DNA from 4 places in the Lysinibacillus sp. FSL L8-0126 genome. Region 1 is predicted to be linked to each of the others. Evidence: riboswitches for the same ligand, from Rfam matches in the RefSeq annotation. Region 1 holds a riboswitch; each other region holds the start of a gene.
The links. Region 1 has a riboswitch for S-adenosylmethionine ahead of MHI34_RS12240 (methionine ABC transporter ATP-binding protein). Riboswitches for the same ligand answer to the same signal wherever they lie in the genome.
Positions count from the first base shown of each region.

Region 2: linked by a shared signal. The riboswitch ahead of MHI34_RS06290 (methionine ABC transporter ATP-binding protein) and the one ahead of MHI34_RS12240 (methionine ABC transporter ATP-binding protein) in region 1 are both predicted to bind S-adenosylmethionine.
Region 3: linked by a shared signal. The riboswitch ahead of metK (methionine adenosyltransferase) and the one ahead of MHI34_RS12240 (methionine ABC transporter ATP-binding protein) in region 1 are both predicted to bind S-adenosylmethionine.
Region 4: linked by a shared signal. The riboswitch ahead of MHI34_RS08820 (cyclase family protein) and the one ahead of MHI34_RS12240 (methionine ABC transporter ATP-binding protein) in region 1 are both predicted to bind S-adenosylmethionine.

Region 1 covers NZ_CP152028.1:2,505,700-2,509,900, forward strand. The annotation lists gene MHI34_RS12220 (arsenate reductase family protein) at 100-456, shown strand; gene gcvH (glycine cleavage system protein GcvH) at 663-1,043, shown strand; gene MHI34_RS12230 (TOPRIM domain-containing protein) at 1,135-1,476, shown strand; gene MHI34_RS12235 (thioredoxin family protein) at 1,491-1,802, shown strand; SAM riboswitch class I at 1,859-1,962, shown strand; gene MHI34_RS12240 (methionine ABC transporter ATP-binding protein) at 2,046-3,074, shown strand; gene MHI34_RS12245 (methionine ABC transporter permease) at 3,064-3,732, shown strand; gene MHI34_RS12250 (MetQ/NlpA family ABC transporter substrate-binding protein) at 3,803-4,201, shown strand, end outside.
Region 2 covers NZ_CP152028.1:1,313,101-1,317,301, forward strand. The annotation lists gene MHI34_RS06280 (sensor domain-containing diguanylate cyclase) at 1-38, opposite strand, end outside; gene MHI34_RS06285 (CaiB/BaiF CoA-transferase family protein) at 521-1,705, shown strand; SAM riboswitch class I at 1,960-2,068, shown strand; gene MHI34_RS06290 (methionine ABC transporter ATP-binding protein) at 2,176-3,201, shown strand; gene MHI34_RS06295 (methionine ABC transporter permease) at 3,191-3,853, shown strand; gene MHI34_RS06300 (MetQ/NlpA family ABC transporter substrate-binding protein) at 3,901-4,201, shown strand, end outside.
Region 3 covers NZ_CP152028.1:2,637,857-2,642,057, forward strand. The annotation lists gene MHI34_RS13060 (alpha/beta hydrolase) at 1-616, opposite strand, end outside; gene pckA (phosphoenolpyruvate carboxykinase (ATP)) at 702-2,288, opposite strand; SAM riboswitch class I at 2,678-2,796, shown strand; gene metK (methionine adenosyltransferase) at 3,054-4,201, shown strand, end outside.
Region 4 covers NZ_CP152028.1:1,810,210-1,814,410, reverse strand. The annotation lists gene MHI34_RS08830 (helix-turn-helix domain-containing protein) at 577-2,145, shown strand; gene MHI34_RS08825 (hypothetical protein) at 2,269-2,667, shown strand; SAM riboswitch class I at 2,763-2,869, shown strand; gene MHI34_RS08820 (cyclase family protein) at 2,958-3,695, shown strand; gene MHI34_RS08815 (DedA family protein) at 3,738-4,201, opposite strand, start outside.

The sequences.
Region 1 (4,201 bases):
GCAAAACGGATGGTTAGGCTTACGAAAATGAGAGAAGTTCCACCATTCGAAACAATTATGATGGTATACTACAGAAAAAGACAGTAGAGGAGCATTTTAATGACGATTCAATTTATCCATTATCCGAAATGTACGACATGTAAAAAAGCACAAAAGTGGTTAAATGATCATGAGGTTTCCTATGAAGAGGTACACATTGTAGAGCAATCGCCAACAAAGGATGAAATAACAGCCATTTGGCATGCCAGTGGACTGCCTTTGAAGAAATTTTTTAATACATCGGGTATGAAATATCGTGAGCTTGGTTTAAAGGACAAGCTAGCGGAAATGACTGAAGATGAGCAGCTGGAGCTACTTGCTTCTGATGGGATGTTAATCAAACGTCCAATCGTAACGGATGGCCAAAAAGTAACGCTAGGGTTTAAAGAATCAGATTTTGAGCAAACTTGGAAATAGCCGTATTTAAACAGGATCGAACGACTCTTCTAACCGAGATAAAGTCACCGGCAGATGTCACAAATTTTTAACAGAGATGTATTTCAAGTAACTTGAAAAAATTGTGGACTGCAATTAAGCTGGCACGTAATTGAATCTTGTTTTTATAGGAGAAGTATGGCACACTGAAAGTGAATATATTACATATTTATGGAGGGGTTTTTTGCATGAGCACACCTAAAGACTTACGTTATTCTGAAGAACATGAATGGGTAAAAACAGAAGATGGAAAAGTACGTATTGGTATTACTCACTTCGCACAATCTGAATTAGGAGATATCGTTTTCGTTGAGCTTCCACAAGTTGGCGACGAAATCAAAACAGATGATCCATTCGGTAGCGTAGAATCAGTTAAAACTGTTTCTGAATTGTATGCACCAATCTCAGGTACTGTAGTTGAAGTAAATGCAGATTTAGAAGATAGCCCAGAATTCGTTAATGAATCACCATATGAAAAAGCATGGATGATCGTTGTGGAGCCTGCTGATGCATCAGAAGTTGAAAAACTAATGACAGCAGAGCAATACGAAGAAATGATCGCTGAATAAGACAAGCTATAATCGAAAAACGTCGGAAACTACCGGCGTTTTTTGTTATATAATGACTTATAAGTGGGTATGTCTAAATGGAGGTGGCGTAATGTTCGAGGGAAAATGCTTAATAGTAGAAGGACGCTCAGATAAGCTACAAATTGAGCCAATTTTAAATGAGAATGTTACAATACTATGTACGAATGGTACAATTGGTGTGCATCAATTAGAAGAGCTGCTCGATCCCTATGAGAGCTGTGAGCTATTTACTTTTTTTGATGCAGATACTTCAGGCGATAAGCTGCGTGCATTAATGGACAGACATTATCCAGAGGCAGAGCATTTACGTACAATGCCAACCTATAAGGAAGTAGAGACGACACCAAGAAAAGTGTTAGCGATGATATTACTGCGTGCACATTTTTCAATCCATAATGAATATATTTTGTAAGGTTGCGTGAGGAAATGGAAGAATGGTCAAAAGAGCAGTGGGAAACGGCTAAACAGTCGGGACAGAAAGCTGCATTTTATTTATATACACCGATGTGTGGAACGTGTGCAGTGGCATCTAAAATGATGGCCATTATTGAACAATTACTGCCACAGCTACCAATAGGTAAAGCGAATATAAATTTTTTAGAGCATGTTGCTGTTGAGCATCAAATTGAAAGTGTTCCGTGTTTACTTGTTAGTGATGGCGGAAAAGTGACAGATAAGATTTATGCTTTTCAATCCGTACCATTTTTATACGAATTGTTAAAAAAATCAATTGACTGAACTTTACTAGCGTGGTAAAGTATCAAATATATTACTAAAACATTAAATATATCGAACTCTTATAAAGAGTGGCGGAGGGAAGTGCCCTATGAAGCCCGGCAACCATCACAAAGTGAAAAGGTGCCAAATCACTCAAAGATTTTTCTTTGAAAGATGAGAGAACGGTTTAACGTTATTATACGTGACCCCTTCTACTTGTCTGTGAGTGAAGGGGTTTTCTATATGAGAAAAGGAGTATTCGCTATGATCCAGCTTCAAAATATTACGAAGAAGTACAAAACAGCAAATGGCGAATTAACGGCAGTCAAAGACGTCAACCTTACCATCAATAAAGGTGAAATTTTTGGCATTATCGGCTATAGTGGCGCTGGTAAGAGTACCATGATTCGTTTATTAAACGGTTTAGAGAAACCGACAACAGGAACAGTAACGGTGAACAGTCAAGAATTTTCATCGATTAAAGGGCAAAAGCTTAGAGCAGCTAGACAAAAGGTAAGTATGATTTTCCAACATTTCAATTTACTTTGGTCTAGAACAGTTGCCGAAAATATTGCATTTCCTCTAGAAATAGCAGGTGTTTCAAAGGCTCAACGTGAAGCACGAGTAAAGGAATTAATTGCACTTGTTGGTCTAGAGGGACGTGACAGGGCATATCCATCCCAGCTTTCTGGTGGACAAAAGCAGCGTGTAGGGATTGCCCGTGCATTAGCGAATAATCCAGAGGTTTTACTATGTGATGAGGCGACTTCCGCACTCGATCCTGAAACGACGGATGCCATTCTTGATTTACTCGTTGATATCAATGAACGTTTAGGCTTAACAATCGTTTTGATTACCCATGAAATGCATGTCATCCGCAAAATTTGTCATCGTGTAGCGGTCATGGAGGCAGGCGAAATAGTGGAACGTGGTGAGGTATTGCAAGTTTTCCAAGCACCACAAGCGGCTATTACTAAAAAATTCGTATCTCAGATTACGGATACAAAGGAAACACAGGATACGGTGGCACAAATCAAAACAAATTATCCAACTGGACAACTTGTCAAACTGATTTTTGTTGGTGAAAAGACCGAGCAGCCGGTTATCTCACATCTTGTGAAACAATTTGATGTAGAAGTAAGCATTGTTCATGGTAATATTTCGCAAACGAAAAACGGTGCATACGGTACACTGATTGTGCAAATTGATGGCTCGAAAACAAATGTGGCTGAAGCCCTTCGTTATTTAAATACAGTCGAAGTACAAACGGAGGTGATCGCAAATGCTAACTAATCTTTTTCCAAACGTAGACTGGGAAAATATGTGGCAAGCTATGTATGAAACATTGTACATGACGGCAATTTCTACAGTTGTCACATTTATTCTTGGGTTAGTCATTGGGATCGTTCTATTTTTAACAAGCCCTAATCAGCTATGGGCTAATAAAATGGTTAACTTTTTAACGGGTTCAATCGTTAATATTTTCCGCTCCATCCCATTTATCGTGTTAATTATTTTATTAATTCCATTTACGAAATTCTTACTTGGTACGATTCGGGGAGCAAATGCGGCATTACCTGCTCTAATTATTGGTGCAGCCCCGTTCTACGCTCGTATGGTATTGATTGCGTTACGTGAAATAGATAAAGGTGTCATTGAAGCAGCCCGTTCAATGGGGGCAAAAACATCCACAATTATTTGGAAAGTACTGATCCCTGAATCTTTACCAGCACTAATTTCAGGGATTACTGTAACGGCTGTTGCCCTCGTTGGTTATACTGCAATGGCAGGGATTATCGGTGCAGGTGGTCTTGGTAACTTAGCTTTCCTAGACGGCTTCCAACGAAACCGCCAAGATGTAACATTAATGGCAACTATTCTGATCTTAGTAGTTGTATTTATCATTCAATGGATTGGTGATCTCATAACGGTGAAGATCGATAAACGTTAGTAAGACTAAAAGAGGTTATTCCGGTTCTAACCGCTAACATATTTGAAACAAATAAAAGGGAGTGTCATAAATGAAAAAGTTATTAGCAGGATTATTTTTATCTATACTTGTACTAGCATTAGCAGCTTGTGGTACAGATAAAAAGGAAGATGCCAATTCAGCATCTGATCAAACAGATAGTAAAGACAATGTAACATTAAAAGTAGGTGCTTCTAATACACCACACGCAGTCATCCTAGATAAAGCAAAACCAATTTTAGCTAAAGAAGGCATCGACCTTGAAATTGAAACTTATACAGATTATGTTCTTCCAAACCAAGATCTAGATTCAAAAACACTTGATGCAAACTATTTCCAACATATTCCATACTTGGAGTTACAAATTAAAGATAATGGCTATGATTTCGTGAATGCTGGTGGCGTTCATATTGAACCAATCGGTATTTACTCAAAAAAATATAAAACTTTA
Region 2 (4,201 bases), 1.2 Mb from region 1:
ATAATTAAATGCTTTAGTTTTAATTGATGTGATTTCATTTCTTCTCTCCTATTTACGTTAATTTTATATGTATTTTTTGAGAGATACTTTATTAATAAATGGGGTAATAGTATCATTTCCAAATTGCGTAAGAAGAATCCAATACACCACTAGGATTGTATCAATAAAAAGGGTCGTATCATATAGCTAGCTAGTAAACAAAATTCTACAATTTATTTTCTTAAATTAAATATTCTAACAACTGACAACTATTGTCTGAAATTTGATAAAAAATCTAAATTCTAAATTTTTTTACTTTTATTGTTATTCTGACATATGAAAGTTGAAATGTTTATTTTATAATGAAAAATAGCATAGGCAAGTTAAGGTCTATTCTGTTATAATACTCTTTAAAATAAAATAAACTGTATTAATACAGAATCGAACGTTACGCTTTTCACACAATGGGGATTATGAGAAAAGCGCTACGCTTCCATCAATGGGATGGTCGTGTAGCCTACACAAAAAGGGGTTGGAAGATTTGGGCATTTTACAAGGGTTAAAAATTCTCGATTTTTCTGCATTACTACCAGGGCCAATGGCGACAATGATTTTTGCTGATTTAGGAGCAGATGTCATCCATGTTGAATCTTCAAAGCGCGTTGATTTAACACGAATTATGCCTCCCTATGATGAAGATCATGAGGCTTACATTCATCAACATTTAAATCGATCTAAAAAATCAATTACATTAAATCTTAAATCACCAGAGGCTATAGACATTGTAAAATCACTGGTGCAAGAGTATGACGTTATTATCGAAGGTTTTCGGCCTGGTGTCATGCAACGCCTTGGCATTGGCTATGAAGCTCTAAAGGAAATAAATCCAAAGGTTATCTATTGTGCGATTACTGGTTACGGACAAACTGGACCTTATAGCAATCGACCTGGACACGATAATAACTATTTATCTTTAGCAGGCTTACTCGATTATTCACGCCATAAGGATAAAAAGCCTGTCTCCATGGGAGTTCAACTAGCTGATATAGCTGGAGGGACAATGCATGCCGCAATTGGGGTACTGGCTGCTGCCCTTCATCGTGAAAAAACAGGCGAAGGACAATTCATAGATATTAGTATGACAGATGCTGTCTTTTCGCTGAATGCTATGTATGGTGCTGCGTTTATTGGGGGTGGTCGTGTACCACAGCCAGAGCAAGAAATTTTAAACGGAGGCAGTTACTATGATTTTTACAAAACAAAAGATGGACGCTTCTTCTCTGTCGGTAGCTTAGAACCTCAATTTCGTAAACTGCTCTGTGAAGCACTCGACATTCCTGAGTTGATTGATAATACCTTTAATGATTCTTACTATACGCAAATACGCTTTAAAGAGGCTGTTCATGATGCCTTTCTATCAAAGACATATGAGGAATGGCTTGAGGTATTTAACGAGGATTTTGAAGGTTGTGTAGAGCCTGTACTCACTTTTCCAGAAGCATGTGAGCATCCACAGTTGAAGGCTCGCGGCATGATCGTCGATATTCCAAAAAGCGATGGCACCATGCAACAGCAAATTGCTTCTGCCTTTAAATTTGATGGCACTGAGCCTGAGTACAAGTATGTCGGTGCCAAGCTTGGAGAGCATAATGAAGAAGTATTAACTGCACTTGGCTATAATGATGAACAAATTGCTAGTTTACGAGAAAAGGGCGTTTTAGAATAACGGAAAGGTTCAATTTGGAAGTAGGCAATTTTCAAATTGAACCTTTTTATGGCTGCCTGCTCATTGACATCCTCAGTAACATAAGCATAAATTATTTCACTAGAAAAAACGCAGCTACCAATGTACTCCTGCTGTTATAACAGTAAATGGATTTATTTTTCTAATAAAACTTTTTAAAAGAAATGTTGACATATAATTCATCAAGCATTATAGTATTGTTTAAATCTTAACAGACAATTAAATACGATAATTTCTTCTTATCCAGAGAGACTGAGGGACAGGCCCAATGAAGTCTCGGCAGCGGGTTATTAACATAATACCGTGCCAATTCCTGCAAATGTACTTACATTTGAAAGATGAGAAGGAAGTAGTTTCTTCAATAGTGGGGACCTTCCTTTTTTCTTAATCGATAAGAACAAAAGGAAGGTCCTTTTTGTTCTTTATTTTTAAATAGGGAGTTGAGCAAGTAAATGATTGAATTTCAGAATGTAGCGAAAACCTTTAAATTTGGTGATCGTGAAGTGAATGCAGTGAAAGATGTATCTCTTTCCATTCAGCAGGGAGAGATTTTTGGAATTATTGGATTTAGTGGTGCAGGAAAGAGCACATTATTGCGACTTGTGAATCTATTAGAAAGTCCAACCCATGGCACTGTTCAAGTACAAGGTGTTGATATTAATTCGCTCACACCAAAAGAGGTAAGAAAGCTGAGAAGAAGAATCGGCATGATTTTTCAAAATTTCAACTTATTCTCCTCAAGAACGGTAGCTGGAAATGTAGCCTATCCACTTAAGCTGGCGGGAGTGCCTAAAAAAGAAATTAATGAAAGAGTTGCAGAACTTCTTAGTTTTGTTGGTCTTACAGAAAAAGCGAACGATTACCCTGAGCAATTATCTGGAGGCCAAAAACAGCGGGTTGGCATTGCGAGGGCGCTTGCTACCTCCCCTGATATATTAATTTGTGATGAAGCAACCTCAGCGCTCGATCCAGATACAACTGGGGAAATTCTCCGCCTTCTCAAAAAAGTAAACAAGGATTTAGGAATCACTATTTTGCTAATCACACATGAGATGAATGTCATCCAACAAATATGTGACAGAGTAGCAGTCATGGAAAATGGAGCAGTAATTGAATCTAATTCAGTTTTTGATATTTTTACAAATCCACAGCATTTAACGACTCAACGGTTTATTCAATCGGTTCAGCAAGATCGACCATCTGCATCTCTATTAGAGGAATGGAGAAAAAAAGGCGGCAAAAATTTATACCGTGTTATTTTTAAAGGTGATATTGCTAGCGATCCTATCCTTTCTCGCGTAACAAGAAAATTTGATGTGGACGTTAATATCGTCTATGGCTCTGTCCGAGAAATTCAGGAGAAGTTCTATGGGAACTTGCTCGTCTCATTTGAGGGACATAGCGATAAAATACCTAGTGTTCTTACTGAATTACAAGACATTGTAACTGTTGAGGAGGTAAAATTCAATGAAGGTTGATTGGACGACTTTTTGGCCCCGTATTTTTGAATCTACGGGTGAAACGATTTTAATGGTTATTATAACCCTTATCTTCGGTTCTATTCTTGGTATAACAATAGGTTTACTACTATATGTGACACGAAAAGGAAATATTTTAGAGAACAAATTCGTGTTTCAATTGTTAAATTTTTTAATTAATATTATTCGCCCAGTTCCATTTATTATTTTTCTAGTGGCCATTAGCCCATTAACAAGAATGGTTGTTGGAACAACGATTGGTACGTGGGCAGCAATCTTTCCGATGACGATTGCCTCATCATTTGGTATTGCGAGAGTAGTAGAGAATAACTTAGTTAGCATTGACCCTGGGGTAATTGAAGCCGCAAAGGCAATGGGAGCAAGTCCTCTACAAATTATTTTTACTGTATTAATTCCAGAGGCACTTGGACCGTTAATTTTAGGCTTAACGTTTGTGACAGTCGGTTTAATAGATTTCTCTGCAATGGCTGGTACAGTTGGCGGAGGCGGTTTAGGTCATATTGCAATGACATATGGTTATCAACGCTTTGATGGAAGTGTCATGCTTGTGACCGTTATTATTCTTATTATTCTTGTACAAATTGCGCAGTGGATTGGGAATAAGCTATCAAGAAAAATTATGCGACGGTAAGAAGGACATTTTTCATTTGAATAAAACAACGAAAGAGGAGATTAATAATGAAAAAGTGGTTTAGTATTTTATTAGTTTTAACAGCCGTATTAGCATTGGCTGCCTGTGGGTCTGATTCAGCTACAGATAATGCTAAAAAAGAAGAAAAAGTAAAGATTGGTGTAACTGGAACAGATGGTGAAGTATGGCCGATTTTAAAAGAGAAAGCTAAAAAGGAAGGGATTGAAATTGAGCTTGTTGAGTTCTCTGACTATACATTGCCGAATCAGGCATTAGCAAATAAAGAAATTGATATTAATTCCTTTCAGCATATCGCGTTTCTAACACAATTTACTAAAGAAAATAATG
Region 3 (4,201 bases), 130 kb from region 1:
CTGAAGAATAGCCACAATCCTCAATGATTGCTTTAACGTTTGTTGGTAAATTCTCTCCTGAAGCCATCATGACAGTGGCTCCACCCATCGAAACACCATAAAGAACAATTTCAGCGCTCTCATTTAAGCTGACAATGTGATTGACCCATGAAACAACATCAAAACGATCATGCCAGCCCATGCCAATATAATCTCCTTCACTTTTACCATGGCCTCTCGCATCTGGAATAAGTACATGATAGCCCATATCATAAAAATGTTTAGCATACTTTGTCATTTGTGCGCCTTCGCTTGAATAGCCATGAAAGATGATAGCCCATTTGTCAGTGGGGTGATCATTTTGGATAGAGTAAGCATGGAGCTTTAGCGAATCATAGGATTGAAGCGAAGCATCTTCATATTGCTTATGAAACCATTGCTCAGTTGTTTCTTTCTCTTTAGCTTCCTGAGGATTGACAGCTATTACATTATGAGGTGCATCTAGCACTGCTGTTTTATCAGTGTCAGGATTTAATGCCAGATTATAAAAGTAATTTCCTGCAAAAAAACCAGCGCCAACAAATAAAGCTAACAACATTATAAGAATAGAAAATAGTATTTTATATTTTTTTGTCATATGTATCTCCCTAATACTAGCTACCTTCAAGGTAAAGAAAAAGAGAACGAATGAATTCGTTCCCTTTGATTCTTGTGTCTAGTCGTTATTTTAATGGGCCACCAAGTGTAGTAATGGCATCAGAAACGTTTGAGAATTTCTTGAAGTTTTCGTTGAATAAGCCTGCAAGTTCAGCAGCTTTCGCATCATATGCAGCTTTATCTGCCCATGCTTCACGAGGATTTAACACTTCTGACGGTACACCTTCAACTGCTGTTGGAATGTGTAAACCGAAGACAGCATCTTGTGTCGTTTCAACATTTGTTAATTTTCCGTCGATTGCTGCACGTACCATTGTGCGTGTGTAAGACAGCTTCATACGGCTACCTGTACCATATTCGCCACCAGTCCAACCAGTGTTCACTAGGAATACTTGTGCACCATGCTCGTCAATTTTTTGACCTAACATTTCTGCGTACACTGTTGCTGGAAGTGGAAGGAATGGAGAACCGAAGCAAGTAGAGAATACTGGTTCTGGCTCTGTTACACCGCGTTCAGTTCCAGCAAGCTTAGAAGTGAAACCGCTTAGGAAGTGATACATTGCTTGCTCTTTTGTTAATTTACTGATTGGAGGTAATACGCCAAACGCATCAGCTGTTAGGAAGATGATTGTTTTTGGATGACCTGCAACAGAAGGATCAACAATATTTTCGATGTATTGGATTGGATAAGCTACACGTGTATTTTCTGTTAATGAACCATCATCATAGTCACAAATACGAGTTTCTGGATCAACAGCTACGTTTTCTAAAACAGAACCGAAGCGGATTGCATTGTAGATTTCTGGTTCTTTCTCAGCAGAAAGGTTGATTGTTTTTGCATAGCAGCCACCCTCAATGTTGAATACACCATTATCAGACCAGCCGTGTTCATCGTCACCAATTAGCTTACGATCTGGATCAGCGGATAATGTCGTTTTACCAGTACCAGATAGACCGAAGAATAATGCCACATCGCCAGCTTCACCAACGTTTGCTGAACAGTGCATTGAAAGGATACCTTGCTGTGGTAATAAGTAGTTCATGATACCAAAAATAGATTTTTTCATTTCACCAGCATATTCAGTACCACCGATTAAGATCATTTTCTTTTCAAGTGATACTATGATGAAAGTTTCAGAAGCAGTACCATCAACTGCAGGGTCTGCTTTAAAGTTAGGAGCAGAGATGACAGTGAAGTCTGCAACATGAGAAGCTAATTCTTCTTCAGTTGGACGGATAAATAATTGATGAGCAAAAAGGTTGTGCCAAGCGTATTCATTAATTACTTGGATGCTTAATTGTGAATCTTTGTCAGCACCTGCGAAGCCTTTAAATACGAATAACTCGTCACGTTCTTTTAAATATTTTATTACTTTTACATATAAGTTATCGAACACTTCAGAAGAAATCGGTTGGTTGACTTTACCCCAGTCAATTTGATCTTTTGTGCTTTCTTCTTCTACCGTATATTTATCTTTAGGTGAACGACCAGTGTATTTGCCAGTTTCTGCACGAACTGCGCCATCTACTGTTAACATTGCTTCACCACGAGATGTAGCTTTTTCTGCTAATTGTGGTACTGAAAGTTGAACATTAATGTTACCGCCGTTTAATAATTCCTTCAGTTCGTTTGCAATTTCTACTGAATTCATCGATTAAATACCATCCTTTTTTATAGTATTCCCTTGATTTAGAGGGATTTTTTCTTAATTTCAAAAATAGTATAACACAATTGCTTAAATAATCTATACTAATTAAGAAATTATTTTAGAGTTTTTATCACTTTTCAATAAACTGACAAAAAATAATGTTTTTCGAGTAGAATCCGATCAATCCTACTGTAATTAGGCGCAAAAATTGAGCCACACATATGTTACCACAAGTAGCTAGGTATGTTGTAGGGATTAATTTGCTTCTATTTACATCATCATCCAAGTATGAAAAGTTTTTGTGTAATCAGTTCCTTCCTTTCTATACAGTAATACATAAGAAAATATTTGACAACGTTCAACCTTTTCAGTAACATGAAAATGAACGGATACTCTTATCCCGAGCTGGTGGAGGGTCAGGCCCTGTGAAACCCGGCAACCTGCATGTTTTATTTCACAGCATGCGTTGGTGCCAACCTGATGCAAGGGAACATCCCTTGAACGATAAGAGTGAAAGGTTACGAAGTCATTATTCCTTTCCTCATGTGCAGTAACGTGAGTAAAGGATTTTTTTATTGCTAAAAAAGAATGTAAAGGTAAGTATATGTAGTTCTTTCCTTATTATAATGACAGATCTTTCGAAATCCTCGTGTTAAAAGCAGCAGTAACGGCTTGAGAGTTCAATCCTTAGGAGCGGACTTGACATGGGTAATGAGTACCGTATTCATACACAACTACTTTTTGTAAGAGTAATAGGAGGAAAACCAAATGACAAACCGTCGACTGTTTACATCAGAGAGTGTAACAGAAGGACATCCAGATAAGATTTGTGATCAAATCTCGGATGCCATTTTAGATGCTATTTTAGCAGAAGATCCAAATGCACGTGTAGCGTGTGAAACAACTGTCACAACAGGATTAGTATTAGTAGCAGGAGAAATAACTACTTCTACTTACGTTGATATTAAAGGTATCGTTCGTGATACTGTAGCAGAAATTGGCTATACACGTGGTAAATATGGCTTTGATGCTGAAAATCTAGCGGTGCTTGTAGCTATTGGCGAACAATCGCCTGATATTGCACAAGGTGTTGACCAAGCTTTAGAGGCTCGTGAAGGCTCTATGACAGATGCTGATATTGAAGCAATTGGTGCTGGTGACCAAGGTCTAATGTTTGGTTATGCATGTAATGAAACACCTGAACTAATGCCATTGCCAATCAGCTTAGCACATAAATTAGCACGCCGATTAACAGAAGTTCGTAAATCAGGTGAATTAGCGTATTTACGTCCTGATGGAAAAACACAAGTAACGATTGAATATGATGACAATAATGTACCTGTGCGAGTGGATACAATTGTTATTTCAACACAACATGATGAAGAAGCAACACTTGAACAAATTCAAGCTGATCTGAAAGAATTTGTTATTGCACCCGTTGTGCCAAGTGAATTATTAGATGCAAACACGAAATACTTTATTAACCCGACTGGCCGTTTTGTTATCGGTGGACCTAAAGGGGACGCTGGTTTAACAGGACGTAAAATCATTGTTGATACATACGGTGGTTATGCACGTCACGGTGGTGGCGCATTCTCTGGTAAGGATGCAACAAAGGTAGACCGTTCAGCGGCTTATGCGGCACGTTATGTAGCAAAAAACATTGTAGCAGCTGGCTTGGCAGAACGCGCTGAGGTACAACTTGCCTATGCGATTGGTGTGGCTCAACCAGTTTCCATTGCGGTTGACACATTTGGTACAGGTAAAGTGAAAGAAAGCGCAATCGTAGAGTGGGTACGTGAGCTATTTGATTTACGTCCAGCAGGTATTATTAAAATGCTAGATTTACGTCGTCCGATTTATAAACAAACGGCAGCTTATGGTCATTTTGGTCGTACAGATTTAAATGTACCATG
Region 4 (4,201 bases), 700 kb from region 1:
ATGAAAATGGATTTCCGTTGCAGGCTACTTGCTTTCCTGTGGGCGAGCGCTGAGCCGCTTCCTCCGTGCAGGGGCTCGCCTGTCTCGCTATCCCATGGGAGTCAAGTAGCCTTCCACTCCAACCCACAAAAATGGTACCTTTTTAGCAAAGGTTTTCAAATAAAGTGAAGGTGTTTGCTACTTATTTTATGGAGGATGATTGTCATTCATCACTTCTCCATATTGAAAATAAGAGCCTATCCCCTCTAAGAATACAGATAATGGGCTATTTGATCGCTATACTACTATGAAAAAAAGTAAAGACACTTTGCAGAATGGTTGATTGGAGTGGAGCCAGCGTCACTCCTAGGGGATTTAGCGTCACAGATGAGACCCTGGAGCGAGCGTAAGTGAGTGAAGCGGCTCATCGGACGCCCCCTGGAAAGGGCGCTGGCGGAACGGAAATCAACCTCTCACCTTGCAAATTTGCTTTTTCTGCCGTTGACATCATCTTTTTTCAACAACATGAAAGAAAGCTCTTCAGAGAGCTTTCTTTGTGTTGTTCTCCAAATTCAATTATAAAGGGGTGAATCATCAATGGGTAACTTAACACATGTCTATACGTTACAAACTATTTCTTATGTGATTCAATCAACGAACAAGCAGCAGTTTAATAGTGATTTCTATACACTTTTCATCGTAATGAGTGGCAGCGGAAAGCTAGAAATAGATCATAACACCATTCATCTTAGTGAAGAAAAGTGCATATCGATTCCTCCTAATAACACGGCTAATATACGCATTCAAAACGAGCACCTTTGTTTTTATCAATTACAGTTCAACATTGTCCATCTTAGCAATAAACAGACTACTAGCCCTTTTAAGCGTGTCAAAGAGCAACGTCTCCTCCCCTTTTCGCAATGTCGTAGACTGCTAGAAGCCATTTATCAGAACCGTCTAGCGGAGGATGAGCACACCATCTTTGAGCAGCATGTACACTTTCAAGAGCTGATGTTATTGCTCTTACATCAAACAATACCCAAGCTGGTGCAAAAAAATGATCGTCAATCTGTTGAGCAATCCATTAACTATTTGCATAAACATTTTGAAAAAGAGTGGACTGTCGAGCAGTTGGCAGAGCTAGCTGATGTTCCAAGATGGAATTATACCCGTATGTTCAAAGAGATTACAGGGCAAATCCCTCTTCACTATTTAAATAACATTCGCATTGAAAAAGCCAAGCAATTATTAATGACAACAAATGATCGGGTATTTGAAATTAGTCAGTCTATCGGATTTAATAATGAGTATTATTTCAATCGTCGTTTTAAAGAACATGTCGGCATCTCTCCAGGACAATATAGAAGAAACCAAAGCAGCAATCTACGTGTATTTGCACCATTCTTAGAAGACTTCTTTGTCGCCCTTGGGATTACACCAATTGCTCAATTCAGTCATCCAAAATGGGGAAAACAAGACTATTTAGGTCTTCAAGAAGTGCCTGATATCGATGTACAAAATGGAGAAATGGATCGACTCCTTCACTATAAACCAACATTAATTATGCTAGATGCAGGTATAGAGCGATGGGAATCCTGTCATCATTTAAATGAAGTAGCTCCCATCTGTCATATCTCACATCCTGGAGAGAACTGGCAGTCTACTTTGTTTAAGATTGCTGATTTAACAGGAAAAACCGCCTTGATGCAAGACGTGATCCTACAATATGAGGATAAGGTACAGCAAGCAAAAGGAATTCTTAGTAAATCCGTTTATGGGCAAAGTGTGGCATTTCTCCGCATTTCAGCTATTGGCATTACTCTATATGCGGGTCCTGAATGTGGCTATACGGGGCCAATTTTATATCGTGACCTCGGTTTAATGCCACATCCACTTGTCTGGAGTATTCCGCACAATCAACGTAAAGCACCACTGACATTTGATCAATTGCTGCAATTAGATGCGGATCATTTATTTATTACTTTTGATAAACAACATTCCATTTACGAGAACGAGGAGCGTACGATTTTAAAAACTTCTATGTGGAAAAATCTAGCTGCAGTTAAAACCAACTGTGTATATGAAGTGGATTTTTTAACATGGATGAATTACGGTATTCTGTCTCATAGTAAAAAAATTGATGATGTCTTACATGTTCTCGGCTAAAAGAGGAAGCTCACTTTGGCTTCCTTTTTAAATGATTAGGACAGACATTGCACTGCAAAATAACACCTAAAGACGTTTAGCTACATAAGATAAGATATCAGCTATAGGATAGGAGGAATTACATTGTATTACAATCCTTATCCGTACTTTGTTCATCCTTATCATTACCCAACGTCGCCACTTGCCCAGCAGCTTGCCGTTAGACCTATTCCTCAACATTTGGCAATGCCGAACACTACCCCCTTTCCACCTGTCGACACACATAAATTAAAAATGTCAGCTACACGGATAAAGGCGATCATGCAACAGGCTCAATTGCTTACGGATAAAATTGATAGCTCTCAACAATTTGCACATGATCTAATGAATGCTGCACAGCTTTCAAATAAAACAGAGGTTGATAAATTAATCACATCAACAGGCATTACGATGAAATTTGATGCAAATTATACACCAGACAATTTCAGAATACGTCTTATGGATAATGGTTGTTGTGGCATAACCATAAATTTAAGTTGGTAAAAAAATTTACCCTTATATCTCTATCGAACTTGTAAACTATAAAATTCTATGCTAAAGTGTTTTTATTATTATTTCTGAAAATTCTTATATCACTTTTCTTATCGAGAGAGACGGAGGGATTGGCCCGATGAAGTCTCAGCAACCAGCTCAACAGTATGGTGCTAATTCCAATTGGCAAAATTTTAAGCCTGAAAGATGAGAAGAAGAACTACCGTTGCTTATTCTGGAGTCCTCTTCTAAGGGGACTCTTTTTTATGTTCTACTAATTTTAACAGAAAGCAGTGAAATCAATGTCAAACCAACTTTTACAAGCATTACAATTATTAAAATCAAAACAATGGGTTGATTTAACACATACATTCGGCCCTAATTCCCCACATTTTTTTATGTTTGAAGATGCTAAATTTGAAACATTATTCTCTCATGATGACGGGTTCTTCGCACAACAATTCACGTTCCCAGGACAATATGGCACACATATCGACCCACCCATTCATTTTGTGCGAGACTCCCGCTATCTAGAAGAATTAGAACTAAAAGAACTAGTTCTTCCTCTTGTCGTCATTGATAAATCACGAGAAGCTGCTAACAATCATGACTTCTCGCTAAGTGTGCAAGATATTTTTGATTTTGAAGCACAACATGGAGTAATTGAAGCAGGTACCTTTGTAGCGCTACGTACAGATTGGAGTAAGCGCTGGCCAGATAAAGAGGCATTTAGTAACCAAGATATGGATGGACATAACCATATACCAGGCTGGGGCTTAGAGGCATTACAATTTTTATTGAAGGAACGTCAAATAAGTGCACTTGGCCATGAAACATTTGATACTGATTCAGCCGCTGATTTTCACAAAAATGGTAAGCTAGATGGCGAATACTTCGTGCTTGAACAAAACATCTATCAAATTGAGTTGATGACGAACTTGGACAAGCTACCTGCGAAGGGGGCAATTATCTTCAATATCGTCCCTAAGCCTGAAAAGGCATCTGGATTCCCTGTACGCTCATTTGCTATTTTGCCATAACACAAAGGTCTGTACGATTCATATGTTGAATCATACAGACCTTTATTTTCGTATATTTCTTTTTTTGAATAGATAGTAAACGATGAGCATTACGAGGCCAAACAATAGGATAAGATAAATACTATAATGGGATAAATAATAACCAACAAACCGCCACTTCTCCCCAAGCATCCTCCCTAACGTTATAAATGTGAAAGTCCAGATAAATGCCCCTGTATAGGCAAAAAAAGCAAACTTTCTATATGGATAATTATTAATTGCCGCAATATAGGCTGTCAGATGCCGTACACCAGGTATAAAATAGCCTATTAATAATAAAGTTGGCCCAATTTTAGTAAACAGTTGTTTTGTAAAATCAATTTTTTGCTCCGTAATATGAATTTTGGGTCCATATTTCTGCAATAATGGTAAGCCAAAACGATAGCCGATATAGTAGCTTAAGGTAATACCGCCAACTGCACCAATCATTGCACTTACTAAAGCGGGAATGTGTTCAAGGCTTTCTA